DNA from 2 places in the Variovorax sp. 10N432 genome. Region 2 is predicted to be linked to the other one. Evidence: riboswitches for the same ligand, from Rfam matches in the RefSeq annotation. Region 2 holds a riboswitch; the other holds the start of a gene.
The links. Region 2 has a riboswitch for glycine ahead of AC1DF3_RS23240 (D-amino acid dehydrogenase). Riboswitches for the same ligand answer to the same signal wherever they lie in the genome.
Positions count from the first base shown of each region.

Region 1: linked by a shared signal. The riboswitch ahead of gcvT (glycine cleavage system aminomethyltransferase GcvT) and the one ahead of AC1DF3_RS23240 (D-amino acid dehydrogenase) in region 2 are both predicted to bind glycine.

Region 1 covers NZ_JBFTHX010000009.1:179,845-193,977, forward strand. The annotation lists gene AC1DF3_RS13565 (ABC transporter permease/substrate-binding protein) at 1-1,346, shown strand, start outside; gene AC1DF3_RS13570 (TRAP transporter substrate-binding protein) at 1,456-2,427, shown strand; gene AC1DF3_RS13575 (TRAP transporter small permease) at 2,518-3,012, shown strand; gene AC1DF3_RS13580 (TRAP transporter large permease) at 3,009-4,286, shown strand; gene AC1DF3_RS13585 (hypothetical protein) at 4,369-4,878, shown strand; glycine riboswitch at 4,909-5,011, shown strand; glycine riboswitch at 5,022-5,137, shown strand; gene gcvT (glycine cleavage system aminomethyltransferase GcvT) at 5,187-6,347, shown strand; gene gcvH (glycine cleavage system protein GcvH) at 6,411-6,788, shown strand; gene gcvP (aminomethyl-transferring glycine dehydrogenase) at 6,816-9,725, shown strand; gene AC1DF3_RS13605 (YciI family protein) at 9,842-10,264, shown strand; gene AC1DF3_RS13610 (YciI family protein) at 10,287-10,718, shown strand; gene AC1DF3_RS13615 (RNA polymerase sigma factor) at 10,730-12,007, shown strand; gene AC1DF3_RS13620 (DUF3014 domain-containing protein) at 12,012-12,899, opposite strand; gene AC1DF3_RS13625 (flavin reductase family protein) at 12,999-13,628, shown strand; gene AC1DF3_RS13630 (DUF2855 family protein) at 13,641-14,133, opposite strand, start outside.
Region 2 covers NZ_JBFTHX010000022.1:7,696-21,828, forward strand. The annotation lists gene AC1DF3_RS23230 (PhaM family polyhydroxyalkanoate granule multifunctional regulatory protein) at 1-10, shown strand, start outside; gene AC1DF3_RS23235 (FIST signal transduction protein) at 21-1,289, shown strand; gene AC1DF3_RS23240 (D-amino acid dehydrogenase) at 1,250-2,566, opposite strand; glycine riboswitch at 2,655-2,763, opposite strand; glycine riboswitch at 2,779-2,864, opposite strand; gene AC1DF3_RS23245 (FAD-dependent oxidoreductase) at 2,868-4,097, opposite strand; glycine riboswitch at 4,177-4,284, opposite strand; gene AC1DF3_RS23250 (helix-turn-helix domain-containing protein) at 4,423-5,157, opposite strand; gene AC1DF3_RS23255 (hypothetical protein) at 5,283-6,152, shown strand; gene AC1DF3_RS23260 (MFS transporter) at 6,156-8,102, shown strand; gene AC1DF3_RS23265 (phosphatase PAP2 family protein) at 8,113-8,766, shown strand; gene AC1DF3_RS23270 (hypothetical protein) at 8,834-8,956, shown strand; gene AC1DF3_RS23275 (serine endopeptidase) at 9,176-10,264, shown strand; gene AC1DF3_RS23280 (SDR family NAD(P)-dependent oxidoreductase) at 10,237-11,016, opposite strand; gene AC1DF3_RS23285 (aldose 1-epimerase) at 11,106-12,041, shown strand; gene tgt (tRNA guanosine(34) transglycosylase Tgt) at 12,053-13,225, opposite strand; gene queA (tRNA preQ1(34) S-adenosylmethionine ribosyltransferase-isomerase QueA) at 13,219-14,133, opposite strand, start outside.

The DNA.
Region 1 (14,133 bases), on a different contig from region 2:
TGGGCAACACGGCGATCGTCTACGAGGCGCTGAGATCCGGCGGCATCGATGTCTACGCCGAATACACCGGCACCATCGCGCTCGAGATCCTCAAGGGCCAGGCCTCGATGTCGCGCGAGGCCATGAACGCCGCGCTGCGCCCGCTCGGGCTCGGCGCGGCGGTGCCGCTCGGTTTCAACGACGGCTATGCGCTCGCGATGCGGGCCGCCGACGCCGAGCGGCTCGGCATCCGCACCCTGAGCGACCTGGCCGGCCGGCGCGAACTGCGCTTCGGCCTTTCGAACGAATTCATCGGCCGCGCGGACGGCTGGCAGGGCCTGGCGGCCCGCTATGGCTTCACTCAGGCGCCGACCGGACTCGACCACGGCCTCGCCTATGAAGCGATCGCCGCCAAGCAGATCGACGTCATCGACATCTACACCACCGACGCCAAGATCGACCACCTCGGCCTGCGCGTGCTCGAGGACGACCGGCACTACTTTCCCCGCTACGACGCCGTGCTGCTGTACCGCCTCGACCTGCCGGCGCGGCTGCCGGCGGCCTGGGCGGCGCTGCAACAGCTGGAGGGCCGGATCGACGAGCACGCCATGATCGCGATGAACGCGCGCGCCGAGCTGCAGGGCGTGGCCTTCGACGTCATCGCACGCGATTTCCTGGCCGCGGCGCAACCGGGTGCGGGGGCTGCGCCGAGAAGCGGCGAAGGCGCCCGCGGCTTCATGGCCAAGCTGTTCGGGCCCGACCTCGGCCGGCTCGCGCGCCAGCACCTGATGCTGGTCGCGATCTCGGTCGGTGTCGCGATCCTGATCGCGGTGCCGGTCGGGGTCGCGGTGTTCGGCCACCTGCGATTGCGCGCGCTGGTCCTGGGCCTGACCGGGCTGCTGCAGACCATTCCCTCGCTGGCGCTGCTGGCCGTGCTGATCTCTCTGCTCGGCGCGATCGGCACCTTGCCGGCGCTGATCGCGCTGACGCTCTATTCGCTGCTGCCGATCATGCGCAACACCGTGACCGGCCTGGCCGAGGTGCCCACCGGCCTGCGCGACGCCGGCACCGCGCTCGGCATGACCGGCGGCCAGAACCTGCGCGCGGTGCTGCTGCCGCTGGCCATGCCGACCTTGCTGGCCGGCGTGCGCACCGCGACCACCATCGCGATCGGCACCGCCACCATCGCCGCCTTCATCGGTGCCGGCGGCTTCGGCGAACGCATCGTGACCGGTCTCGCGCTGAACGACCGCGAACTGCTGGTCGCGGGCGCGGTGCCCGCCGCTGCGCTGGCGCTTCTGAGCGAGGCCTTGTTCGAGGCGCTCGAACATTTCATGCGGCGCCGCCGCGCGGCGCGGGCGCCCTGAACATGTGATGTCCGTGAAAGTCCCGACGTGGCGAGTCCGGTATTTGCCGCATAGTCGAGGGTTGCTTCGCGGGCGAGCCCGCACACCTTCCCACTCAGGAGACTTCCCCATGAAATTGAGCCAACTGGCCGCAGGCCTGATCCTCGGCTTTGGCATCGCGAGCGCGGCCCTTGCGCAGACGACGATGAAGATCAGCATCTCGACCTCGCAGAACTCGCACCAGGGCGTCGCCATCGACACCTTCGCAAAGGAAGTCGCCGCGCGCACCAACGGCCGCTACAAGGTCGAGACCTTCTACAACGGCTCGCTCGGCGGCGAACGCGAATCGATCGAGGCGGTGCAGCTGGGCACCCAGGAACTCGCCTTCTCGTCGACCGGCCCGGTGCCCAACTTCGTGCCCGAGACCAAGATCCTCGACGTCCCCTTCCTGTTCCGCGACAAGGCGCATGCGCGCGCCGTGCTCGACGGTCCGATCGGCCAGGAGATGCTGGGCAAGTTCGACGCCAAGGGCTTCAAGGCGCTGGGCTGGGGCGAGAACGGCTTCCGCCACATGACCAACAGCAAGCGCGACGTCAAGGCGCCCGAAGACCTGAAGGGCCTGAAGATGCGCACCATGGAGAACCCGGTGCACATCGCGGCCTACAAGGGCTTCGGCATCATCACCACGCCGATGGCCTTCCCCGAGGTCTTCACCGCGCTCCAGCAAGGCACGGTCGATGGCCAGGAGAACCCGCTGCCGGTCATCATCTCGGCCAAGTTCGACCAGGTGCAGAAGCACCTCACCTTGACCGGCCACGTCTACTCGCCCTGCATCTTCGTGATGAACAAGGCCGCCTTCGACAAGCTGAGCGCCGCCGACAAGCAGGCCTTCCTGGACGCCGCCAAGGAAGCCATCAAGGCCAACCGGGCCCGTGTCGACGAGGACGACGCCAAGGGCGTGGCCGACCTGCGCGCCAAGGGCATGACCGTGATCGACAACGTCGACAAGGCCAAGTTCGTCGCCGCGCTGGCGCCGGTCAACGCCGACTTCGAGAAGCAGTTCGGCAAGGCCAACCTCGACAAGATCCGCGACGTCAAGTGATGCCATCCGCGGCCGCGACGTGGTCGCGGCAGCGCGCGCCCGCTCAGTCTCACTGGCGGGCGCTTTTTCGTTCGATTCCCTGATTCCCCTATGAAATCCGCTTTCCTCGCACTCGACCGCTGGACCACCGGCCTGGCGATGGCGATCGCCTGCTTCATGCTGGTGGTCGCCTCATCGCTCGGCGTGTTCCAGATCATCACCCGCTTCGTGCTCGAACAACCGGCCGAATGGTCCGAGATCCTGATCCGCATCAGCCTGATCTGGATGGTCTTCATGGGCATCCCGACGGCCTTTCGCCAGGGTGCGATGGTCAGCGTCGACGTGCTCTACCGCTGGAGCCCGCCGAAGGTCCGCCGGGTGCTCGACTGGGTCGTGTGCCTGGCCGCGCTGAGCCTGATCGCAGTCATCATCTGGTGGGGCTGGGACTACGCGCAGCGCGGCAGCGTGCAGTCGATGGCCGGCCTCGAATCGATCTCGATGTTCTGGGCCTACGTGGCGCTCCCCGTGGGCGGCCTGTTCTGCGTGATCGGCATCGTCGCCAACCTGATCGACCCGAAGCGCAACGAACTGGAAACCGCCCAATGACGCCCGTCATGATCATCACGATGGTGGTGTGCTTCGCACTCACCATCTCCGTCGCCGTCTCGATCGGCCTGGCTTCGATCCTCGGCATCCAGGCCTCCAACGCGAACATGCTGATCTCCGTCAAGGAGATGTTCAACGCGATCAACAAGTTTCCGCTCGCCGCCATCCCCTTCTTCATCCTGGCCGGCAACCTGATGGAAACCGGCGGCATCTCGCGCCGGCTCGTCGACTTCGCCAAGAGCCTCGTGGGTGGGGTGCAGGGCGGCCTGCCGATGACCTGCGTGCTGACCTGCATGATCTTCGCCGCGGTGTCGGGCTCCTCGGTGGCGACCACCTTCGCCATCGGCGCGATCCTGATCCCGGCGCTTATCAAGCACGGCTACCCGGTCGGCTACGCGGCCGCGCTGCAGGCCACCAGCGCCGAGCTGGGCGTGATCATCCCGCCCTCGATCCCGATGATCCTGTACGGCGTCAGCGCCGAGGTCTCGATCGGCGAGCTGTTCATCGCCGGTTTCGGCCCGGGCATCCTGATCAGCCTGGCGCTGATGGCCTTCGTCTATGTCTATTGCAAGTTCAAGGGGCTGGGCAAGAACGACGGCGAAGGCCGGCTCAGCGTCGGCACCGCCACCTGGCGTGCGGGCTGGGCCTTGCTGATGCCGGTGATCATCCTCGGCGGCATCTACGGCGGCATCTTCACGCCCACCGAGGCGTCGGCGGTGGCGGTGCTCTACGCGCTGATCGTCGGCACGCTGATCTATCGCGAGATCCGGCCGGCCGAGCTCTATGCGGTGCTGCGCAAGTCGGTGGTGTCCTCGTCGGTGATCATGTTCATCATCGCCAACGCCGGCCTGTTCGCCTTCCTGATCACGCGTGCCGGCGTGCCCGACGCGATCGGCCGCTGGCTGCAGGAGGTGCTGCAGTCGCCGGCGATGTTCCTGCTCGGCGTCAATGCGGCGCTGTTCGTGATCGGCATGTTCATCGAGACCAGCGCGGCGATCATCGTGCTGGCGCCGATCCTGGCGCCGGTGGCGCAGCACTTCGGCATCGATCCGGTGCACTTCGGGCTGGTGATGGTGGTCAACCTGGCACTGGGCATGATCACCCCGCCCTTCGGCGTCAACCTGTTCGCGGCCTGCACGGTGGCGCGCATCTCGCTGGACCGGATCGTTCCCTACCTGATCCCCTTCGTGCTGGTGATCCTGGCCTGCCTGATGGTGGTCACGTACGTGCCCGGCATCTCGCTCGGATTGCGCGACCTGGTCTACGCCAAGTAGCGCCGGCGCGGGCGGTTTCACGAAGCCGTCACGCGCAGGGCCCATGCTGCGGCGCTTGCCCACCGCAACGCCGCAGCATCCCATGTTCCTCACCAAGACCGACAAGGCGCGCCACGAACTCCAGCCCGGCCGCCGCACGCTGGGGCAGCGCGAGCGCGCCCTGCTGCTGATGGCCGACGGCCAGCGCTCGCTGACCGATTTCGGCGCCCTGTTCGGCGGCCGCGAGGAAGCCGGCCGGGTGGCGCGCCACCTGCTGCAGGAGGGCTTCCTGCAGGGGCGCCAGGTCGAAGCGGTCGAACCGGTCGAAGTGATCGAAGCGGCACCGGTCGCGGCCGACATCTTCGACGGCAAGCCCTCGCTGGCCACCACCCGCATGTTCCTGTTCGACCTCTGCGAGCGCATGTTCGTGCGCCGCGACCCGGTGCTGGCCGAGCGCTTCCGCGAAGCGCTGCGCGAGGCGCGCGACCGCGATTCGATGCTGGTCACCGCCCGCGCGATGCTCGGCGAGATCGAGCAGGCGGCGGGCGCCGCGCGCGCCGAGGCGATCCGCGAGCGCATCGAGAAACTGCTTCCGGCATCGCCGGTGCACTGAAGTCGCCGGCCGGCTCCCGATTCCCTTACACTTCCCCGGTCAGGAGAGCGTCCCGCCGCGGTGGGGCCGCCGAAGGCGCAGGTCCCCCCAAACAAGGGCCCGAACGCTCAGGCAAAAGGACTGACAAGACGCCCGGATCCGGGCGTTTCCTTGCTGGAGAGAGGTGGTTCGGCGCGCCAGGCGTGCCGTGCCGCCCACCGAAGGAGCAAACCCCGATCGTGGGGCGAATCTCTCAGGTAAAGCGGACAGCAGGGGTGGCCCATGGCTTCTCGTCATGGAACAAGCACTGCCCCTTTGGAGAACCGCCCTTGGCCGCCGCATCCGACGTACTGCTGAAGACCCCGCTCCACGGCCTGCACCTGGAGCTCGGCGCCCGCATGGTGCCCTTTGCGGGCTACACCATGCCGGTGCAATACCCCGCCGGCCTGATGGCCGAGCACAAGCACACCCGCGCAGCCGCCGGCCTGTTCGACATCTCCCACATGGGCCAGCTGCGCCTGGTGGGGCCCGATGCGGCCGCCGCCTTCGAGAGCCTGATGCCGGTCGACGTGATCGGCCTGGCGCCGGGCAAGCAGCGCTACGGCCTGCTGCTGAACGACCAGGGCGGCATCCTCGACGACCTGATGTTCTTCAACGAAGGCAACGACTCGCTGTTCGTGATCGTCAACGGCGCCTGCAAGGCGGCCGACATCGCCCATATCAAGGCCCGGATCGGGCAGCGCTGCCAGGTCCAGCCGATGCCCGACCACGCGCTGCTCGCGCTCCAGGGTCCGCAGGCCGCGGCCGTGCTGGCGCGGCTGTCGCCGGGCATCGAGCGCTTCGTCTTCATGACCGGCGGCCCGGTCCGCATCGGCGGCATCGAGGCCTTCGCCACGCGCAGCGGCTACACCGGCGAAGATGGTTTCGAGATTTCGGTCGCGGCCAAGGACGCCGAGGCACTGGCCCGGCTGCTGCTGGCCCAGCCCGAGGTCCAGCCGATCGGCCTGGGGGCCCGCAATTCGCTGCGGCTCGAGGCCGGCCTCTGCCTCTACGGCAACGACATCGACGAAAGCACGACGCCGGTCGAAGCGGCGCTGAACTGGGCGATCCAGAAGGTCCGGCGCAGCGGCGGCGCACGCGAAGGCGGTTTTCCGGGCGCGGCCAGGGTGCTGGCCCAACTCACGGCCGCCAGCGGCACCGCCGGCCACCTCGACCACGAGACGCTGAAGCGCCAGCGCGTCGGCCTGGTCGCGCTGGAGCGCGTGCCGGTGCGCGAGGGCACGGTGCTGGAATCCTTCGAGGGCCTGCCCATCGGCCAGGTCACCAGCGGCCTGCTGGGCCCCAGCGTCGACCGGCCGGTCGCCATGGGCTACGTCGCGCTGGCCTATGCCGAACCGGGCACCCGGCTGCAGGCCATGGTGCGGGGCAAGCCGGTGCCGATGGAAGTCAGCACGCTGCCCTTCGTGCCGGCCCGGTACTACCGCGGCTGACGCCCCTCTTCTCCAATTTCCCCAATTTCTCCAAGCCAGCCTTTTTTCCAAGGAGTTTTCCCCATGACCATCAAATACACCAAGGACCACGAGTGGGTGCGGCAGGAAGCCGACGCGGCACTGGTCACCGTCGGCATCACGGTGCATGCACAGGACGCGCTCGGCGACGTGGTCTTCGTCGACCTGCCCGAAGTCGGCAAGAAATTTGCCCAGGGCGAGGTCGCGGGTGTCGTCGAATCGGTCAAGGCCGCGGCCGACGTCTTCATGCCGGTCTCCGGCGAAATCATCGAAGTCAACGAAGACCTGCGCGCCGATCCCTCGCTGGCCAACAGTGCGCCGATGGACGGAGGCTGGTTCTTCAAGGTGCGGGTGAGCGAGCCGGCCCAGCTCGAGCCGCTGCTCGATGAAACCGCCTACGAGAAGTTCTCCGCCGACAACTGATTCCCACGCCCACCACCCGAGCCCTCCATGCCGACGCCCGTGCCTTCCCATCCCTCGCTGCGCGAACTGCAGAACGCCGAAGAATTCATCGCCCGCCACATCGGCATCGAGGCCGAAGACGAGCCGGCGATGCTCGCGGCCATCGGTTCGACCACGCGCGCCGAACTGATCGACGGCATCGTGCCCCCGGCGATCCGCCGCAGCCGGCCGATGCGGCTGCCGGCGCCGATCACCGAGGCCGACGCGCTGGCCGAACTCAAGGCGATCGCGGCGAAGAACAAGGTGGCGAAGAGCTTCATCGGCCAGGGCTACTACGGCACCCACACGCCGGGCGTGATCCTGCGCAACGTACTCGAGAACCCCGCCTGGTACACCGCCTATACGCCCTACCAGGCCGAGATCTCGCAGGGCCGCATGGAGGCGCTGGTCAATTTCCAGACCATGGTCTGCGACCTGACGGGCATGGCGATCGCCAACGCCTCGATGCTCGACGAGGCCACCGCCGCGGCCGAGGCGATGACGCTGGCGCGGCGCAGCGTCAAGAGCAAGAGCAACGTGTTCCTGGTCTCGGGCGACTGCCATCCTCAGACCATCGAGGTGCTGCGCACCCGGGCAGCGCCGCTCGGCATCGTGGTCAAGGTCAGCACCGCCACCGAGCCGCTGCCGCTGCTGATGGCCAGCGGCGGCTTCTTCGGCGCCCTGGCGCAATACCCTTCCACCACCGGCCACGTGCACGATCTGCGTCCGCTGGCAGGCCACGCCCACCAGTGCCAGGCGGCCTTCTGCGTCGCCGCCGACCTGCTGGCCCTGACCCTGCTGGCGCCGCCCGGCGAGTGGGACGCCGACATCGTCTGCGGCACCACGCAGCGCTTCGGCATGCCGATGTGCAACGGCGGCCCGCATGCGGCCTACCTGGCCTGCCGCGACGAGTTCAAGCGCTCGCTGCCCGGCCGGCTGGTCGGCGTCAGCGTCGACGCCCACGGCCAGCCGGCCTATCGGCTCGCGCTGCAGACGCGCGAGCAGCACATCCGGCGCGAGAAGGCAACCTCGAACATCTGCACCGCGCAGGTGCTGCCGGCGGTGGTCGCCAGCATGTACGCGGTCTACCACGGACCCGAAGGGCTGCGCCGCATCGCGCAGCGGGTGAGCCTGCTGACGGCGGTGCTCGCACAGGGCCTGGAGCAGATGGGCCGCGAACTGGTCAACGACACCGCCTTCGATTCGCTCACCATCCGCACCGGCGAGGACACCCAAGCCATCCACGAACGCGCCGAGGCGGCGGGCGTCAACCTGCGCTGTCGCCTGCAGCAGCATCTGGGCCTGTCGCTCGACGAGACCACCACGCGCGCCGACGTCGAGATGCTGTGGGGCCTGTTCGCGACCGAAGGCACGCGCGGACCCGACTTCGACGCCATCGCCGCCACGGTGAGCATCCGCATTCCCGAGGGCCTGCGCCGCACCAGCGGCTTCCTGGCGCATCCGGTGTTCAACACCCACAAGAGCGAGACCGCGATGCTGCGCTACATCCGCAGCCTGAGCGACAAGGACCTGGCGCTCGACCGCAGCATGATCCCGCTCGGCAGCTGCACCATGAAGCTCAACGCGACCAGCGAGATGATCCCGATCACCTGGCCCGAGTTCGCGAACATCCATCCGTTCGCGCCGGCCGACCAGCTGCTGGGCTATGCGCAGCTCGATGCCCAGCTGCGCGCCTGGCTCTGCGAGGCGACCGGCTATGCGGGCATCAGCCTGCAGCCCAACGCCGGATCGCAGGGCGAGTACGCGGGCCTGCTCGCGATCAAGGCCTTCCACGAGGCCCGGGGCGAAGCGCACCGCAACGTCTGCCTGATCCCGTCTTCCGCCCACGGCACCAATCCGGCCAGCGCCCACATGGTGGGCATGAAGGTGGTGGTGACCGGCTGCGACGCCGAAGGCAATGTCGACATCGACGACCTGGCGCGCGCCTGCGAGCAGCATCGCGACACGCTGGCCGCCGTGATGATCACCTACCCCAGCACCCACGGCGTCTTCGAGACCCGCGTCAAGGAGCTCTGCGAGATCGTGCACGCGCACGGCGGCCGGGTCTATGTCGACGGCGCCAACATGAATGCGCTGGTCGGCGTGGCGGCGCCGGGCGAGTTCGGCGGCGACGTGAGCCACCTGAACCTGCACAAGACCTTCTGCATCCCGCACGGCGGCGGCGGGCCGGGTGTCGGCCCGGTCTGCGTGGTCGAGGACCTGGTGCCCTACCTGCCGGGCCATGCGACCGGCGGACTGGCGTCCAACGGCGCGGTCGGCGCGGTGTCGGCGGCGCCGCTGGGCAATGCCGCGGTGCTGCCGATCAGCTGGATGTATTGCCGCATGATGGGCGCCAAGGGCCTGCAGGCCGCGACCGAGACCGCGATCCTGAGCGCCAACTACATCAGCGCCCGGCTCAAGGACCACTTCCCGACCCTCTACGCGAGCCCCAATGGCCACGTGGCGCACGAGTGCATCCTCGACCTGCGTCCGCTCAAGGACGCCAGCGGCGTCAGCGCCGAGGATGTCGCCAAGCGGCTGATCGACTACGGCTTCCATGCGCCGACCTTGAGCTTCCCGGTGCCCGGCACGCTGATGGTCGAGCCGACCGAAAGCGAACCGCTGGCCGAGCTCGACCGCTTCATCGACGCCATGATCGCGATCCGGGGCGAGATCCGCCGCATCGAGGAAGGCATCTGGCCGAAGGAGGACAACCCGCTGCGCAACGCCCCGCACACCGCGGCCAGCCTGCTCGGCAGCGAATGGACGCGCCCCTACTCGCGCGAGCTCGGCGCCTTCCCGCTGGCCAGCCTCCGGCAGACCAAGTACTGGCCGCCGATCGGGCGGGTCGACAACGTCCACGGCGATCGCAACCTGTTCTGCAGCTGCGTGCCGGTGGACGCCTACGCCAACGGCTGAGGCGAGATACATATTTTTTCAATCGACGGCCTGCGGGCTGTCGATTTCGCCTCCGCTGCTTCGACGTCCTGGAGAGCCCGGCAGCCCGCCGGCCTCGCAACCGAAGGAGCAAGGACATGCGATTCATGGTGATCGTCAAGGCCAGCAAGGAATCCGAAGCCGGCGTGATGCCGAGCCAGCAGCTGCTGACCGACATGGGCAACTACAACGAGGCGCTGGTCAAGGCCGGCGTGCTGCTCGCCGGCGAAGGCCTGCACCCGAGCTCGAAGGGCGCGCGCATGCGCTTCTCCGGCAAGGAGCGCACCGTCATCGACGGCCCCTTCAGCGAGACCAAGGAGCTGATCGCCGGCTTCTGGCTCTGGCAGGTGCGATCGAAAGAGGAAGCACTCGAATGGCTGCGCCGCGCTCCCTTCGACGATGGCGTCGAACTCGAGCTGCGCCAGGTGTTCGAGATGGACGATTTCGGCGCCGCGCTCACGCCCGAGCTGCGCGAGCAGGAAAAGCGGGTGTTCGACGCGGCCCGCTCGAAGCGGCCTTGAACGCACCGATGGAGGCACGACCATGAAGTTCATGATCATCCGCAAGGCCGACGCCGAGACCGAGGCCGGCGCCATGCCGACCGCACAACTGGTCAGCGACATGATGGCCTACAACAAGGCGATGATCGATGCCGGCGTGATGCTCGACGGCATGGGCCTCAAGCCCAGTGCCAGCGGCGGCGCCCGCATCCAGTTCGCAGGCGGCAAGCCGACGGTGGTCGACGGGCCCTTCGCCGAGACCAAGGAACTGGTTGCCGGCTTCACCCTGATCCAGGTCGGATCACGCGAGGAGGCGCTCGAATGGGTCAAGCGCTGGCCGCCGATCGACGGCCACGGCAAGGTCGCGCTGGAGCTGCGCCAGGTCTACGAGGCGGAAGACTTCGGTGCCGAGTTCGCGCCCGAGATCCGCGAGCAGGAAGCGCATCTGCGCGAACGCGCCGCGGCCCGCGATTGAGACGACGGCGCATGGACGCGACCGAGACGCACCGCACGATCAACGCCGTCTGGCGCATCGAGTCGGCCCGCATCATCGGCGCGCTGGCGCGCCGGGTGCGCGACGTCGGCCTGGCCGAGGAACTGGCGCAGGACGCGCTGCTCGCGGCCCTCGAGCAATGGCCGCGCGAAGGCATCCCCGAGAATCCCGCCGCCTGGCTGACGGCGGCCGCCAAGCACCGCGCGATCGACCTCCTGCGCAAGCGCACGCTGCACGCCCACAAGGAAGGCGAGATCGCCCGCGAGATCGATGCCAGGCACGCCATCGCCGCCGCGGACTTCGCCGACGCGGTCGACGCCGCCCTCGACGACCAGGTCGGCGACGACCTGCTGCGGCTGGTGTTCACGGCCTGCCATCCGGTGCTGTCGCCGGAAGCCCGGGTCGCCCTGACCCTGCGCCTGCTGGGCGGGCTCACCACCGACGAGATCGCGCGCTCCTTCCTGGTGCCCGAATCCACGATCGCACAGCGCATCGTGCGCGCCAAGCGGACGCTGGCCGCCGCCCGCGTGCCCTTCGAGGCGCCGCGCGGGCCAGAGCTCGGCGCCCGCCTGTCCTCGGTGCTCGAAGTCATCTACCTGGTGTTCAACGAAGGCTACGCAGCCACCGCCGGCGAGGACTGGATGCGGCCCGCGCTGTGCGACGAAGCCTTGCGCCTGGGGCGCATCCTGGCCGAACTGATGCCCGACGCGCCGGAGGTGCATGGCCTGGTCGCGCTGATGGAGATCCAGGCCTCGCGGGCCGCCGCGCGGGTCGATGCCGATGGCGAACCGGTGCTGCTGCTGGCGCAGAACCGCGCCCGCTGGGATCGGCTGCTGATCGGTCGCGGACTGGCGGCGCTGGCACGGGCGGAGCAGCTCGGCGGCGCGCTCGGCCCCTACGCCCTGCAGGCCGCCATCGCCGCCTGCCACGCTCGCGCGCAGGAGGCAGCGCAGACCGATTGGCCTCGCATCGCGGCGCTCTACGAGGCATTGGCCCAGCTCGCGCCGTCGCCGATCGTCGAACTGAACCGGGCGGTCGCGCTGTCGATGGCCTTCGGCCCGGCGGTCGGGCTCGAGCACGTCGACGCGCTGCGATCGGCGCCGCAGCTGCAGGGCTACCACCTGCTGCCGAGCGTGCGCGGCGACCTGCTGGCCAGGCTGGGACGGCATGCCGAGGCCTGCGAGGAATTCAAGCGGGCCGCTGAACTCACGCGCAACGCGCGCGAGCGCAAGCTGCTGCTGGCGCGCGCGCGGAGCGCCGCGGACGGCTGACGCGCTACTTCTTCGCCACCGCCCCGGTCGCGACCTGGGCCCGCAGTTCCTTGAGCTTGGCCTTCATGCGGCGCTCGTTGACTGGACCCATGCGCACCAGCATCTTCTGGCCGGCCGAGAGCGATTCGAGCTTCGGATCGACGAATTCGTAGCTGACCCAGGGCTGCCCGCCCGCCATCTCGCCCTTCACTTCGGTCAGCTTCACCTGCACCGGGCCCTGGGGTTCCGGGGCCTGCAGCAGGTGGTCGATCACGGCGACGAGGCGGTCGTTGAAATATCGGTTCGGGTAACCCAGCTCTTCGTAGGCCTGCTGGAACAGCGGATAGAGCCGGGCATAGAGCGCCGCCGCCCGGGCGCTGTCGACCGATTCGGCGAACAGCACGAATGGCGTGTAGCGGCTGGCGTTGTCGATCCCGATGGTCTTGACCTCGCCGTTGCCCTGGACCTCGAAGGCCTTGGGCGCGCGCTGGGTCGGCCACATGCGCGACGAGGCCTGTGCGCGCGGCAGGTTGTCGACGGTGGCGACGAAGTGGCGCACGAAGCCGCTGGTGTCGAGGAAGGAGGCCACCGCCTTCTTCCCCAGCAGCTCGTTGAGCGCCGCAGCGACGCGGCCGTCGGCGTCGTTCAGGGCCGGCAGTGCCGCATCGGGCTGGGCCAGGGCATCGACCAGGTTCTGCGGGCCGGTCGCGACCGGGGCCGGGGCTGGCGCGTCGGCGGGCCGGTCGGGCGGGGGCGGTGCGCTGGCGGCAGGTGGCGCCGGCGGCGGCTCCTTCTGCAGGGACCATCGCCACCAGCCGAAGGCAGCGGCGAGAATCACCACCACGACGACGACCAAGGTCCAGACCGAGGACTCGCGCGCTGGCCTGAAATCTGCTGGGTCCCTTTCGGGCATGGTCGAATCCTCCTTTGAATCACGGGCGTTGCATGCGGTCCATTGGAAACCACGCCGGCGCCTCGTGCCGTAACGCCCTGTGACCGTCAAGGAATCCGAATGGACATCGACTTTTCCGCTCTCACCGAATACCAGCGCTACAAGCTCATGGCGAGCCTGATCGTGCCACGCCCGATCGCCCTGGTCACCACCCTCGGCGCCGACGGCGTCGTCAACGCCGCGCCCTTCAGCATGTTCAACATGCTCGGCGAGGAGCCGCCCATCGTCATGATCAGCGTCAACCGGCTGCAGGACAACGCGCTCAAGGACACGGCCGCCAACATCGTGCGCACCGGCGAGTTCGTGGTCCACCTGGCCGACGAGGACATCGCCGAGCAGATGCACCGCTGCGGCGACCGCCACCCGCCGCACGTGAGCGAGCTCGATGTGGTGGGCTTCACGCCGCTGCCGAGCCGGGCCGTGAAGCCACCGCGCATCGCCGAGGCGCCGGTGGCGTTCGAGTGCACGCTCTGGGAGACGCTGGAGACCGCCAGTCGGCAGATCTTCATCGGCCAGGTGCGCTGGATGCACGCGCGCGACGAGCTGATCGATACCGACGCCTGGCGCGTGCGGCTGCAGCACTACTTTCCGGTCGGCCGCTTCGGGGCCAGCTTCTACGTGAAGACGCGCGAGCGCTACTCGCTGGCGGCGCAGGAGCAGACGCGCAGCACGCAGATCGACGAGATGTAGGCGTGTCGCGCCTCAGCCCAGCCGCACCACGTGCGCAGTGCGCGGGTCGACGCGGCCCGCGTGCAGGTCGGCGATCACCTGCTGCGCGGCCTCGAAGCCCTGGCTCTGCGCCAGCGTCATCCAGCGATTGCCCGGCCGGCTCAGCTCGGCGATGAAGCGGCCCTGCGCCTCGTTGAAGCGCCGGTTCACTTCCTGCGGGCCCCAGTCGGCGTTGCGCTTGCGGATCTGCACCGGCGCGAAGTAGAGCAAGGGTTTCGGGCCCGGCAATGGCGATTCGGCCAGGAAGGCGGTCTTCTGCGCCGAGCCCGCATAGCAGTCGTAGACCAGGGCCGCACCGAAATGGTGGTGGACCGTGGCGCGCAGGTCGTCGTCGCCGGCGAAGTCGACATAAAGCGTCGGCACCTCGGCGGGCAGACGCACCGCGCTGTCATAGGAAAGCACCTGGTCGTAGCAGCCGAGGTTCTCGACGAAGCCGCGGTTGCGCGGCGAAGTCAGCGCGACCAGG
Region 2 (14,133 bases):
CGCGGGCTGAAAGGCCAGCCATGAAGCTGTTTCCGAGCGGGCACGCCACCCATCCGCAATGGCGCATGGCGGCCGGCCTGGTGCTGGCGCAGCTGCGGGCGCAGATGGCGCTGCCGGACTACGCCCGCGCGCCGTCGCTGGGCCTGCTCTACATCACCGACCACTACGGGGAAGATGCCCAGGAGATCCTCGATCACCTGGGCGCCGAGCTGCCCGAGATCACCGACTGGACCGGGACGGTGGGCGTGGGCGTGGCCGCCAACAACGCCGAGTACTTCGACGAGCCGGCGCTCAGCGTGATGCTGTGCGAGCTGCCGAGCGACCAGTACCGGGTGTTTTCCGGCGTGGCGCCGCTGGCCAGCTCCGAAATGAGCGGCTTCGCGGCCCACACGGCACTGGTCCATGCCGACCCGCGGACACCCGAACTCGGCGAACTGATCGCCGAGATGGCGGACCGCACCGACACCGGTTATTTGTTCGGCGGCCTGTCCTCCGGGCGGGTCGGCTCGCTGCAGTTCGCGATCGGCGGCAATGGCAACATCCGCGGCCACGGCGCGGTCGGCGGCGTGTTCTCGGGCGGCCTGTCGGGCGTGGTGTTCGGCGAGGGCGTACGGCTGGTCTCGCGCGTGACCCAGGGCTGCCAGCCGGTCTCGCGCGAACGCGAGATCACCGAGGCCGACGGCAACCTGCTGCTGGCGCTCGATGGCCAGCCCGCGCTCGACGTGCTGCTGGCCGACCTGCGGGTCTCGCTCGATGCCCCCGAGCAGGCGATCGACGCGGTCCGCGCCACCCTGGTCGGACTGGTCGAGGCCGGCAGCGACGGCGTCCGGCGCACCGGCGATCTCGGCGCCGACGTCCGGGTGCGCCACATCATCGGCCTCGACCCGACGCGTCGCGGCGTGGCGATCGCCGACAACGCCGAGGCCGGGATGCGCCTGAGCTTCTGCCGCCGCAACGCGCAGGCCGCGCGGGCCGACCTGATGCGCGTCTGCGCGGAGATCCGCGAGGAGCTGGAGCCGCAGGAGCAGACGCTCGCCACCGCGCGCGAAGTCGCGGCCGGCGAGGCCGAGGCCGCGCCGCATCCGGCGCGCCGCATCGCGGGCGCCATCTACGTCAGCTGTTCGGGCCGCGGCGGCCCGCATTTCGGCGCGCCCGGTGCCGAGCTGCAGATCGTGCGCCATGCCCTCGGCGACGTCCCGCTGGTCGGCTTTTTCGCCGCCGGCGAGATCGCCCGCAATCACCTCTACGGCTACACCGGCGTGCTGACCGTCTTCACCGCGGGGGATTGAGCCGCGGCGCGCAGCCCGGTGAACGCAAAATCGACTTCCGGCTTCAGCCCGCTCACGATCCGCGCGATCGACTTGCCCGAGCCGCAGGCGTGGGTCCAGCCCAGCGTGCCGTGGCCGGTGTTCAGGAACAGGTTCGGCAGCCGGGTGGCGCCGATCAGCGGCACGTTGCTCGGCGTCGCCGGGCGCAGTCCGGTCCAGAACTGTGCTTCGGATGCGTCGCCGGCACCGGGGAACAATTGCTCGACGCGCCGCACGATCGCCTCGCAGCGCACCCGGTTCAGGTCGCGGTCGTAGCCGTTGAGCTCGGCGGTGCCGGCGATCCGCAGCCGGTCGCCGCCGGCCGAGGTGTAGCGCGAGAACACCAGCTTGAACTCGTCGTCGGTCAGCGAGACCTGGTGCGCCCTGGACGCGTCCTTGACCGGCATCGTGACCGAATAGCCCTTGGCCGGATAGATCGGCAGCCGGATGCCCAGCGGCGCCGCATAGAGCGGGCTCAGCGAGCCCATCGCCAGCACGAAGGCATCGCCGCGGATGCGCTGGAAGCGGCCTTCGCTGTCGGTCGCCTCGACATGGTCGATGGTGCCGCCGGCCTCGCGCAGCGCGGTCACCGTGTGGCTCATGAGAAAGCGCACGCCGGCCGTCTCGGCCAGCTTGACCAGCTCGCGCGCGAAGCGGTTGGCATCGCCCGATTCGTCTTCCGCCGTGTAGGTCGCACCGGCCAGCTGCGGGCGGATGTGGGCCAGCGCGGGCTCGAGCTTCACCGCCTCGTCGGCCGAAATCACGCGCCGGTCGCAGCCGAGCGCGCGCATCTGCTCGGCTGGCGCCAGCGCGGCGTCGAACTCCTTTTGCGTCGTGTAGAAGTGCAGGATGCCCTGGGTGCGCTGGTCGTAGGCCAGGCCGGTGTCGCGCCGCAGCTGCTGCAGCGTGTCGCGGCTGTAGGTGCCCAGGCGCACGATCTGCTCGATGTTGTGGCGCGTGCGTGCCGGCGTGCATTCGCGCAGGAACTGCAGGCCCCAGAGCCACTGGCGCATGTCGGCGCGGATGCGGAACAGCAGGGGGGCGTCTTCCTTGCCCAGCCATTGCAGCACCTTGAGCGGCGCGCCCGGATTGGCCCAGGGCTCGGCATGGCTGACCGAAATCTGGCCGCCGTTGGCGAAGCTGGTTTCCGCCGCCGGCGTGGCCTGGCGGTCGATGACGGTCACTTCGTGGCCGAGTTGCTGGAGGTAGTAGGCCGAGGTCACGCCGAGCAGGCCGGCGCCAAGAACGATCACGCGCATATCGAGAACCCTTGAAGGTTGCAGCGCTCGGACGCGACGGTTCGGATTGCCGACGGGAACGAAGGCAACCGGACCGGAAGTCCAAGTTGCCGCTCCCCCTGTCCTCGGTACCTGAGAGATTCACCCGCTGCGCCCGCAGCGGGTTTGCTCCTTCGGTGCATCACGCGCGGGCGCGATGGCTCTCCAGACGGCTTTGACAGTTGGTGCAGTACAGGCCCATCACGTGGGCCGACCTGAGCGTTTATGGGAGTTTGCGCCTTCGGTGGGGCCCGTGGGCCCGCTCTCCTGCAGTGGGCGGATTCTAAGGGCGCCGGAACGCGAAGTCGAGTTCGGGCCGCAGGCCGCTGACGATGCGCGCGATCGACTTGCCGGCGCCGCAGGCGTGGATCCAGGTGCGGGTGCCGGGCGCGGTGTTCAGGAACAGGTTGGGCAGCCGGGTCTTGCCGATCATCGGCAGCCGGTTGGTGCTGACCGCGTGCATCGCCGTGTCGAAGCTGGCCCGGCTGGCGTCGGCCACGCCGGGCAGCAGCATCTCGGTGCGGCGCACGATCGCCTGGAAGCGGTCGGAGTCGGGTTCGGCCTCCTCGTCGAGTCCGGCCATCACGATCGCGTGGATCCGCAACTGGTCGCCGGCCGGGGTTTCGATCCGCACGATACGCAGCTTGCCCTGGCGGTCGCGCAGCGCGATGCGCGGCGCCATGGCGGGATCCAGGATCGGCATCGTGACGATGTATTCGCGCACGAAGCGCAGCGGCATGTCGATGCCGAGGTCTTCCGCGTGCGGCACGCTGGCCGCACCCAGCGCCAGCACGTAGGCCTGGCCGCGCAAGGTGGTGGTCCGGCCGGCGCCATCGAGCAACTCGACATGGTCGATGCGACCGTCCTGCTCCTTGAGCGCGACCACCGTGTGGCGGGTCATGAAGCGCACCCCGGCGGCGCGGCACAGGAAGACCAGGCCGGCGGCGAACTGGGCCGGGTCGCGCGCCGGATCCTCTTGCGCGTAGGTGGCCCCGACCAGCTTGCTGCGCATGGCCGCCAGCGCCGGTTCCAGGCCGATGGCCTCGTCGACCGACAGCAGCCGCTCCTCGCAGCCCAGCCCCGACCAGTGGGTGGCGTTCGCCATCCGGGTCCGAAAGGCCTCGGGGTCGGTGAACAGGTTCATGAGGCCGGCCGTGCGGGCGCCGTGCGGCACGCCGGTTTCGTCGCCCAGGAGGCGCGCGCTCTTGCGGCTGTAGGCGGCCAGGCGCACCAGGTGATCGAGCGGATCGCGCTTCGGCGGCGTGCCGACGGCGCGGTCGATCAGGCGGGCAAAGCCGCGGCGGATGCGGCTGCGCAGTGTCGAGAGCTTCTTGCCGCGCCGCTTCGGCGGCGCGGTCGCAGTCGCCGCGCCGGGACGGGCGGCAGCGACGCCGCGCGCCTTGGCCGCTGGTGTCGCGTGCCGATCCACCACGATCACTTCGTGGCCCAGCTGTTGCAGGTAATAGGCCGAAGTCACGCCGAGCAAGCCGGCGCCAAGTACAACCACGCGCATGTCCGAATCCTTGTGGGAGGGCATGAACGGCGGGCGTTAGCGCTTACTGTGGCAAGCGGCAAGACCCGGGGTTCAGAATGCCGCTCCCCCTGTCTCTGTTACCTGAGAGTTTCACCGCGCTGCGACCGGCAACGGGTTTGCTCCTTCGGTGCACCACGTGGCGTGGTGACTCTCCAGTCGGCGATTGATCACGAATAAGGCAGTGTCTGAACCGCTGCGGGGGCGGTTCACCTGAGCGTTCATGGGAGATTGCGCCATCGGTGGGACGGATGCGTCCGCTTTTCTGCTGGGCGAATCTTACAGAAGAAACCGGTTTCGTGTGTTTTCAGGCCCGGCGCAGGCGGGTGAACAGTTCGAACTCCCAGTTGCGCATGCCCAGCAGCAGCGTGTAGCCCTCGCGCTCCTTGGGCGACAGCTTCTGGTCGGTCTGGTGCTGCTGGGCGAAGTCCTGCGCCACCCGCTGGAGCCGGTCGAGGAAGGCCGGCGCCAGCGACTTGCTGATCGATCCGTGCACCAGCAGCAGCCCTTCGGCCGGGCCGTCGAAGCCGCCGCGGTAGTAGTCGAGCACCACGTTCTCGCGGAAGAAGTCCATCACCGGCCCGTGCGGCCGCCAGCGAAAGGTCTTGGCGAGCTTGAGCCGGTAGCGGTTCAGCGGCCGCAGCTCGATGATGCCGATGCGGTCCAGCTGGGCCAGGTGGCCGATGCACTCGGCCTCGGTGATCCGGTAGGCGCCGACGATCTGCTCCAGCGTCCACTGGCTCAGCACGCAGATCGCCAGCAGCAGCAGCTTCTTGTCCTTGACCACGGCCTTTTCCTGTTCGAGCGTGAGCTCCTTGAGCAGCGGCTGGGCGTCGGCCACCCGGCGTGCCAGTTCGGCGAAGTCGATCTTCAGGGCCCGGCAGATGGCGTCGACCCGGGTCAGCGGCATGTCGCCCTTGGCCAGCATCCGCTTGACGCTGGACTCGGCCATGTCCAGCGACTTGGCCAGGTCGGCATAGGTCATGTGGGCGGACTTGAGCTCGTTCTTGAGGGCATTGACCAGGTCGACAGTGGTACTCATGGGCGGAGGAAGTATTGCGGATTGATACCCGAAGTGGTGAAAAAGTGCTCCGTATCGATTCTCGATGCCGGCCGGTGGGTTGACAACCTAGATTCAGCTCCCACGCGCACCCATCGGAGCCTGCCATGTCCCTGCCGTCCCTGCCGTCGCTCACCCGTCGTGAACATTCCCTGCTCGCGCTGGCCCTGCTGCTGGTCAGCGCCGCGGTGCTCGGGCCCTCGGTCGCGGCCCCGGCGCTGGGCGGCGCGCCCTTCGCCGATGGCCAGTCCTGGCGCACGCTGCCGAACGCCATGGACGTGCTGAGCAACCTGCCTTTCGCGGTGCTGGGCATCTGGGGCCTGCGCTGGCTGCATTGGCTGGACCGTGCCCACGAGCGGCTGCAGGACGCCGCGCCGCTGCCCCAGGCGCTCGCGCTGCCGCCCTTCAATGCGCTGGACTGCGCCTGGATGTTCTTCGCCGGCCTGATCCTGACCGCGCTCGGCTCGGCCTTCTATCACCTGCAGCCCGACGACCTGCGGCTGGCCGCGGACCGCGCCGGCATGGCGGTGGCCTTCTCGGGCCTGGTCGGCTTCGCGGTCTGCGAACGGGTCAGCGCCCGCGCCGGCTGGCCGGCCGCCTGGTTCACGCTCGGGGGCGGGCTGCTGGCGGCGGCGGTCTGCCAAAAGTACGGCAACGCCTTGCCTTGGGCCGTGGTGCAGTTCGGCGGCATGGCACTGGTGCTGGCGCTGGCGCTGTGTCGGCCGGTAGCGGGGGCGATCGGCCTCAAGCTCGGCTGGGTGGTGTTCTTCTATGCCCTGGCGAAGCTGTTCGAGCTCGCGGACCACGCCATCTTCGAGGCCACCCGGCACCTGGTGTCGGGCCACAGCCTGAAGCACCTGACGGCGGCCCTGGCGGCGCTGCCGGTGCTGCACGCCCTGCAGGTGATGGGGCGGCGGACGCTGCGGCACAATTCGCACGCCGCTTCCCTGCGAACGCGCTCCGCCGCCTCCACCTGAAACATGACGCCCACCACCGAAGCTGCCTCCACCCGCCTGCCCGAAGGCCACGCCAACCAGTTCGCGCTGTTGCGGCAGCGGCGCTTCGCGCCCTTTTTCTGGACCCAGTTCGCCGGTGCCGCCAACGACAACCTGTTCAAGTTCGCCTTCACGGTGATGGTGACCTACCAGCTGCAGCTGGCCTGGATGCCCCCGGCGATGGCCGGGCTGGCGATCGGGGCGCTGTTCATCCTGCCTTTCCTGCTGTTTTCCGCCACCGCGGGACAGCTCACCGACAAGCACGACAAGACGAAGATGATCCGCTTCGTCAAGAACCTCGAGATCGCGATCATGGCGATCGCGGCCTGGGGCTTCCTGCGGGCCGACGCCGGGGTGCTGCTCGCCTGCGTCTTCCTGATGGGGCTGCACTCGACCCTGTTCGGCCCGGTCAAGTTCGCCTATCTGCCGCAGGTGCTGGCGCCACGCGAACTGACCGGCGGCAACGGCATGGTCGAGATGGGCACCTTCGTCGCCATCCTGCTCGGCCAGGTGGCCGGCGGGCTGCTGGTGGCCCTGCCGCAGGTCGGCCATGCGACGGTGGCCGTGGCCTGCCTGCTGCTGGCGCTGGCCGGCCGCGCGGTGGCGCAGGCGATCCCGCCGGCGCCGGCCATCGACCCGGGCCTGAAGATCAACTGGAACCCGGTCAGCGAGACCTGGCGCAACCTGAAGCTGGCGCATGGCAACGTGGTGGTGTTCCGCTCGCTGCTGGGCATCTCGTGGATGTGGTTCTTCGGCGCGGTCTTCCTGGCCCAGTTCCCGAGCTTCGCCAAGGAGGTGCTGCACGGCGACGAGCAGGTGGCCTCGCTGCTGCTGGTGGTGTTCTCGGTCGGCATCGGCGCCGGCTCGCTGCTGTGCGAGACGCTCAGCCGCCGCCAGGTCGAGATCGGCCTGGTGCCGCTCGGTGCGATCGGCATGAGCGTGTTCGCGATCGACCTGTACTTCGCCTCGCGGGGGCTGCCGGCCGCCGCGCAGATGGGGCTGGGCACCTTCACGGCCCAGCCGGCGCACTGGCGCGTGATGGCCGACCTGGGCCTGCTGTCGCTGTTCGCCGGGCTCTACAGCGTGCCGATGTATGCGCTGATCCAGATGCGCAGCCAGCCCACCCACCGGGCCCGCATCATCGCGGCGAACAACATCCTGAACGCGCTCTTCATGATCGCCAGCTCGGTCATCGCCGGGGTGCTGCTCAAGGCCGGCTTCACGATCCCGCAGATCTTCCTGTTCACCGGCATCGCCAACGCCGTGGTCGCCTTCTACATCTTCATGCTGGTTCCCGAGTACCTGCTGCGTTTCGTGGCCTGGGTGCTGTCGCGCTTCGTCTACCGCTTCGACATCCAGGGCCAGGAGCACATTCCGGAGGAGGGCGCCGCGGTGCTGGTCTGCAACCACGTCAGCTTCATCGATGCGGTGCTGCTCATGGCCGCCAGCCCGCGCCCGATCCGCTTCATCATGGACCACCGGATCTTCCGCGTGCCGGTGCTCGGCTGGCTGTTCCGGCTCGCCAAGGCGATCCCGATCGCGCCCCAGAAGGAAGACCCGGCGGCCTACGAGCAGGCCTTCGCCGACGCCGTTCAGGTGCTGCGCGAGGGCGACTTGCTGGCGATCTTTCCCGAGGGCGCGATCACGCGCGACGGCAGCCTGCAGCCCTTCAAGGGCGGCGTGATGAAGATCATCGAGGCCGCGCGCGCCGAAGGCATGGAGCCGCCGGTGGTGCCGATGGCGCTGACCAATCTCTGGGGCTCCTACTTCAGCCGGATCGAGCAGCGCGACGGCCAGCAGGTGGCGATGGTGCGGCCGTTCCGGCGCGGCCTCTTCAGCCGCGTCGGGCTCCGCGTCGGCAGCGCGATGCCCCGCGCCGAGGTGCAGCCCGAATCCCTTCAGCGGCGCGTCAGCGTGCTTCTCGGCACCTGACGCCCCGCCGATGCCCCATTTGCACGATCTCCTGCACGCGATCACCTGGTTCGGTGACAGCGGCTTCCTGCTGCCGGCCTCGCTCTGGATCGGCGTCTGGCTCGGAATTCGCAGCCCCACCCGGCCGCTGGCGTGGCTGTGGATCCTGCTGTTCGGCTTCGGCGGCAGCCTGATCGCCGCGTCGAAGATCGCCTTCCTCGGCTGGGGCATCGGCAGCGCCCGGCTCGATTTCACGGGCTTCAGCGGCCACACGGCGATCGCCGCCAGCGTCTGGCCCGTGGCCTGCTGGCTGGCGGTCTCGCGCCAGGGGCACCGCGCGCGGGTCGCGGCGGCCGTTTTCGGCTGGCTGTTCGCCGCCTTCATCGGCGCCACCCGGCTGGCGCTCGACGCCCATTCGTGGTCGGAAGTCATCGCCGGCTACGCGCTCGGCGTGGGCGTCAGCGCCACCTTCCTCTGGTGGCAGCATCGCATGCCGCACCCCCGCGTGAGCTGGGTGCTGGTGCTGCTGAGCCTGGCGACCCCCCTGTTCTTCCTGCAGCCCGGCACGCCGGCGCCGACCCAGAGCCTGCTCGAGAAAATCGCCGTGCGGCTGGCAGGGATCGAGCGGCCTTTCACGCGCGCCGACCTGCTGGCCGGCCGCCGGACGCCGCTTGGTATCGAATAGCGATACCGGCGGCGCAGGGTATCGGCACCACCGAAGGAATGGACCCGGGGCGTCCGATGGCCGGACCATGATCCGCCCACTTTCAACGGCGGACGAGAAGAATTCCATGAAGCTGTATCTGCTGACATTCCTGGTGGCCGCCTGCGCCGCCTGCACCCACCTCATCACGCCGGGCGGGAGCCCGTGGTGAGCCGCCAGATCACCAATTTCGGTCCTTACGAGCGGGAGTACCGGGAGCGGGTGCCGCGCTCGCAGCACCTGCTGCGGCTGGCGCTGCAGGGCGGGCTGACGGCCGCCGCCGTGATCGCGGCCGGCGTCTTCGTGTTCCCGATGGAGCGCAGGCCGGAGGCGGCCGTCGTCCAGAATCAGCCGGCCCGATTCAACCCCCCTTCAACAGAGGAAGATTGCAATGAGCAAGGCACTGCGCCTGTCCGAAAAGTGGTTTCGCCGCGGCCTGTGGGTGGTGGCGATTGTGTTCGCCAGCTTCCTGGTCGGGCTCGGTAGCACGATCGTCGGCGACCTGCCCCGGGTCGAGCACCGGATCGAGCTCGATGATTTCATCGACCGCGCGGCGGCCGACCCGCTGCGCACCACGGTGCGCGATGCCGAGCGCAGCGAGCAGCAGGCCGGGCGCGAGCGCGAGCAGGCCGAACTCAAGCTGGTCACGGCCCAGCAGGCCAGCCGGGCGGCGCGCGAGACCTTCGGCAACTGGCTCGCCACCCGCCGCGCCACCGCCCAGCCCGACCAGGACACCGAGCTGATCGCCCGCACCAGGGCGCTCGACGCCTTGAAGGCGAAGGAGGACGAGGCCGAGCGCGGCGTGGTGGCGCAGCGCCAGATCGCGCTCGACGCCCGGCAGTCGCGGCAGCGGGCCCAGCAGCAGCTGGCGCTGCTCGAGGAAGAAGCACGCAAACGGCTCGAGGCCGAGAACCACAAGGTCGAATTGCGGGTGTTCCTTTACCGGCTGGCGCTCACGCTGCCGTTGCTGGTGGTCGCCGGCTGGCTGTTCGCGAAGAAGCGCAAGAGCACCTGGTGGCCCTTCGTCTGGGGCTTCATCTACTTCGCGCTGTTCGCCTTCTTCGTCGAACTCGTGCCTTACCTGCCAAGCTATGGCGGCTACGTGCGCTATGTGGTGGGGATCGTGGTGACGGTGCTGGTCGGGCGCTACGCCATCCTGGCACTCAACCGCTACCTGGCACGGCAGAAGCTGGCCGAGGCCCAGCCGGAGACCGTGCGCCGCAACGAGCTGAGCTACGACACCGCGCTGGCTCGGCTGGCCAAGAGCGTGTGCCCGGGCTGCGAGCGTCCGGTCGACCTCAAGAACACCGAGATCGATTTCTGCCCGCACTGCGGCATCGGCCTGTTCGACCACTGCCGGGCCTGCGACGCGCGCAAGAGCGCCTTCGCCAAGTTCTGCCATGCCTGCGGGACCTCTGCCGCGCCAGACGCCACGGCGCTGCCGGGGCCGCTTCAGGTCCAGCCGGCGTCCACCACGTAGTCCTGGGCGCTGCACATCTTCGAATCGTCGGCGGCCAGGAACAGCGCCATGGCGGCGATGTCCTCGGCCATCACGCGGCCGGGCAGGCATTGGGCGGCGTCGATCTCGGCGTGCGACTCGGGCTTGACCCATAGCCGCAGCTGGCGCTCGGTCATGACCCAGCCCGGCACGATCGTGTTGACGCGGATGTTGGCCTTGCCCAGGTCGCGCGCCAGCGAGCGCGTCAGTCCGCGGGCGGCCGACTTGCAGGCCTGGTAGACCGGATAGCCGGCGCCCTTGATCATCCAGCTGATCGAGCCGAAGTTGATGATCGAGCCGCCGCCGAGCGCGCGCATGTCGTCGGCCACCGCCTGGGCGGCGAAGAACTGGTGCTTGAAGTTGACCGCGACCAGGCGGTCGAAATCCTCGCTCGTGACGTCGGCCATCTGGTGCCGGCGGTCGTTGGCGGCGTTGTTCAGCAGCACCTGGATCGGGCCGAAGCGCGCGCGCACCGCCCCGATGGCGGCCGCGAGCGCGGCCACGTCGGTGACGTCGCATTCAAGGAACAGGGGCGCGTTGCCGCCGCCGAGCTGCTGCGCCAGCGCCGTGCCGGCCGCGACGTCGAGGTCGCAGAAGCCGACCCGGGCGCCCTGCGCATGGAAGGCGCGCACCAGGCCCTCGCCGATGCCGGAGGCACCGCCGGAAATGAAGACGGTGCGTCCGGCCAGCGAAGGGTAGATGGCCGATGGGGCCGGGGAAGTCGATGTGGTCATGGGCAAATTCTGACCTCCCCGCGTGTCGCCCGCCACCCGCGTGGCCGAAAATAGCCGGCGTCCGCAACGCTTGACGAGGTGCCTTCCAAATGAGTGATGAGCAGACAGGCGCAGCCAGCCCCGCGGGCCTGGTTGAACTGGCCGCCGGCGCGATGCGGCTGCGGCTGGCGCCGCGCGTCGGCGGTGCCATCGCGGCGCTGCACGAGCAGCACGGCGACGAGCGGCTCGACTGGCTGCGGCCGGCCACGCCCGAAGACCTGGCGCGCGGCGATCCCTTCGCGATGGGCAGCTTCCCGTTGCTGCCGTGGTGCAACCGCATCCGCGACAGCCGGGCGCATTTCGGCGACCGCGAGATCGCCCTGGCCGCCGGCCACCCGGCGCGGCCGTCGGGCAAGCATGCGCTGCACGGGTTGGGCTGGCTGCGGCCCTGGCAGGTGGCCGAGGCCGGTCCGGCGCGGGCCCGCCTCGGGCTGGCCCGCGAGGCCGACGGGCAATGGCCCTGGGACTTCGAGGCCTCGCAGCTGTTCGAGCTCGATCCCGCGGGGCTGCGCTGCACGGTGGCCTTGACCAACCGGGATTCGGCGCCGATGCCCGCCGGCATCGGCCACCACCCGTACTTCCCGCACCGTCGCGGCACGCGGCTGCGGGCCGATACCGCGGCCATGTGGCGGGCCGACGCCGAGGTGATGCCGGTGTCGCTCGAAGCCGGCGCCGAGGTCTCGCGGCTGCGCGAGGGCGTGCTGCTGTCGGAACTGGATCTCGACAACAACTTCACGGGCTGGCAGCGCGAGACCCGGATCGAGTGGCCCGATGCCGCGCGCGTGCTGGTGCTGGCGGCCGATGCGCCGCTGGACTTCTTCGTTCTCTATTGCCCGCGCGGCGGCGACCACTTCTGCGCCGAGCCGGTGAGCCAGTGCACCGATGCGGTCAACCTGGCGGGGCGGCATGGGCCGCGGGAGATCGGCGGCGCGGTGCTGGCGCCGGGCCAGACGTTGTCGGGGTCGTGGACCCTGCGCCGCGCGTAAATCCGGCGGGCCTAGATCCCGCGCGCCCGGTCCGCCTTGAAGCGGACGCGGAATTCGGCAAAGGTGCCGGCATCGAGCGCCTCGCGGATCTCGCGCATCAGGTTCAGGTAGTAGTGCAGGTTGTGGATGGTGGTCAGCATCGGGCCCAGCATCTCACCGCAGCGGTCGAGATGGTGCAGGTAGGCGCGGCTGAAGCCGTCGCGGCCGCCGGCCTCCCACGGCACGCCGGAAGCGCCGGCGCAGGCGTGGCAGGTGCAGCTGGCGTCGATCGGCTGCGGATCGCTCTTGTGGCGGGCGTTGCGCATCTTCAGGTCGCCATAGCGCGAGAACAGCGTGCCGTTGCGCGCGTTGCGGGTCGGCATCACGCAATCGAACATGTCGACGCCCTGCGCCACGCCTTCGACCAGGTCCTCGGGCGTGCCGACGCCCATCAGGTAGCGCGGCTTGTGGGCCGGCAGCTTGTGCGGCGTGTGCGCCATGATCCGCAGCATCTCGTCCTTGGGCTCGCCGACGCTGACGCCGCCGATCGCATAGCCCGGGAAGTCCATCTCGACCAGCTGCGCCAGCGATTCCTCGCGCAGGTTCTCGAACATGCCGCCCTGGACGATGCCGAACAGGGCGTTGGGGTTGTCCAGCCGCGCGAATTCGGACTGGCAGCGCCTGGCCCAGCGCAGGCTGAGTTCCATCGACTTGCGCGCTTCGGCCTCGGTCGTGACGTGGCCGTCGACGTCGTAGGGCGTGCATTCGTCGAACTGCATCACGATGTCGCTGTTCAGGATGGTCTGGATCTGCATCGAGACCTCGGGCGTGAGAAACAGCTTGTCGCCGTTGACCGGCGATGCGAAGCGGACGCCTTCCTCGCTGATCTTGCGCATCGCGCCCAGCGACCAGACCTGGAAGCCGCCCGAGTCGGTGAGGATCGGCTTGTCCCACTTCTCGAACTGGTGCAGGCCGCCGAAGGCCGCCATGACGTCGAGGCCGGGCCGCATCCAGAGATGGAAGGTGTTGCCGAGGATGATCTGGGCGCCCATCTCGTGCAGGCTGCGCGGCATCACGCCCTTGACGGTGCCGTAGGTGCCGACCGGCATGAAGATCGGCGTCTGCACCACGCCGTGATTGAGCTTGAGGGTGCCGCGGCGCGCGTGGCTGGTCGGGTCGGTGGCGAGGAGTTCGAAGTTCAGCATGGTGCAGTAGGGGTTCTTGCGAGCAGCATCGCGTCGCCGTAGCTGAAGAAGCGGTAGTTCTCGCGGATCGCGTGGGCGTACAGCGCCATCACGCGCTCGTAGCCGGCGAAAGCGCTGACCAGCATCATCAGCGTGCTCTTGGGCAGGTGGAAGTTGGTGACCAGCAGGTCGACGTGCGCGAAGGCGAAGCCCGGCGTGATGAAGATCCGGGTGTCGCCCGCGGCCTCGCCGCTCTTCGCCCACGACTCGAGCGTGCGCACGGTGGTGGTGCCGACCGCGACCACGCGGCCGCCGCGCGCCTTGCACTCGGCGATCGCCTGCTGCGTCGCCTCGGGCACCTCGTAGCGCTCGGCATGCATCTGGTGCTGGGCGATGTCCTCGGTCTTGACCGGCTGGAAGGTGCCGGCGCCCACATGCAGCGTGACGTTGGCGCGCTGCACGCCGCGCGCCTCCAGCGCAGCCAGCAGCGCGGCGTCGAAGTGCAGCGCCGCGGTGGGTGCCGCGACCGCGCCGGGCACGCGCGCGAACACCGTCTGGTAGCGGCTCTCGTCGTCGGCCGAGTCGGTGTGGGTGATGTAGGGCGGCAGCGGCACGTGGCCGCAGCGCGCCATCAGCGCGTAGGGGTCTTCGCCCGCGGGGCTGTCGAAGCGGAAGCGGAACAGCGCGCCGTCCTCCTCGGGCCAGCGGCCCAGCAAGGTGGCCGCGAAGCCGCCCGCCATCGCCAGCGTGGTGCCGACCGGCGGCTTCTTGCTGACCTTCATGTGGGCCACCACCTCGGCGCCCTGCAGCACGCGCTCCACCAGCAGTTCGAGCTTGCCGCCGGTGGGCTTCTCGCCGAACAGGCGCGCCTTGACGACGCGGGTGTCGTTGAACACCAGCAGGTCGCCGGCGCGCAGCAGCGAGGGCAG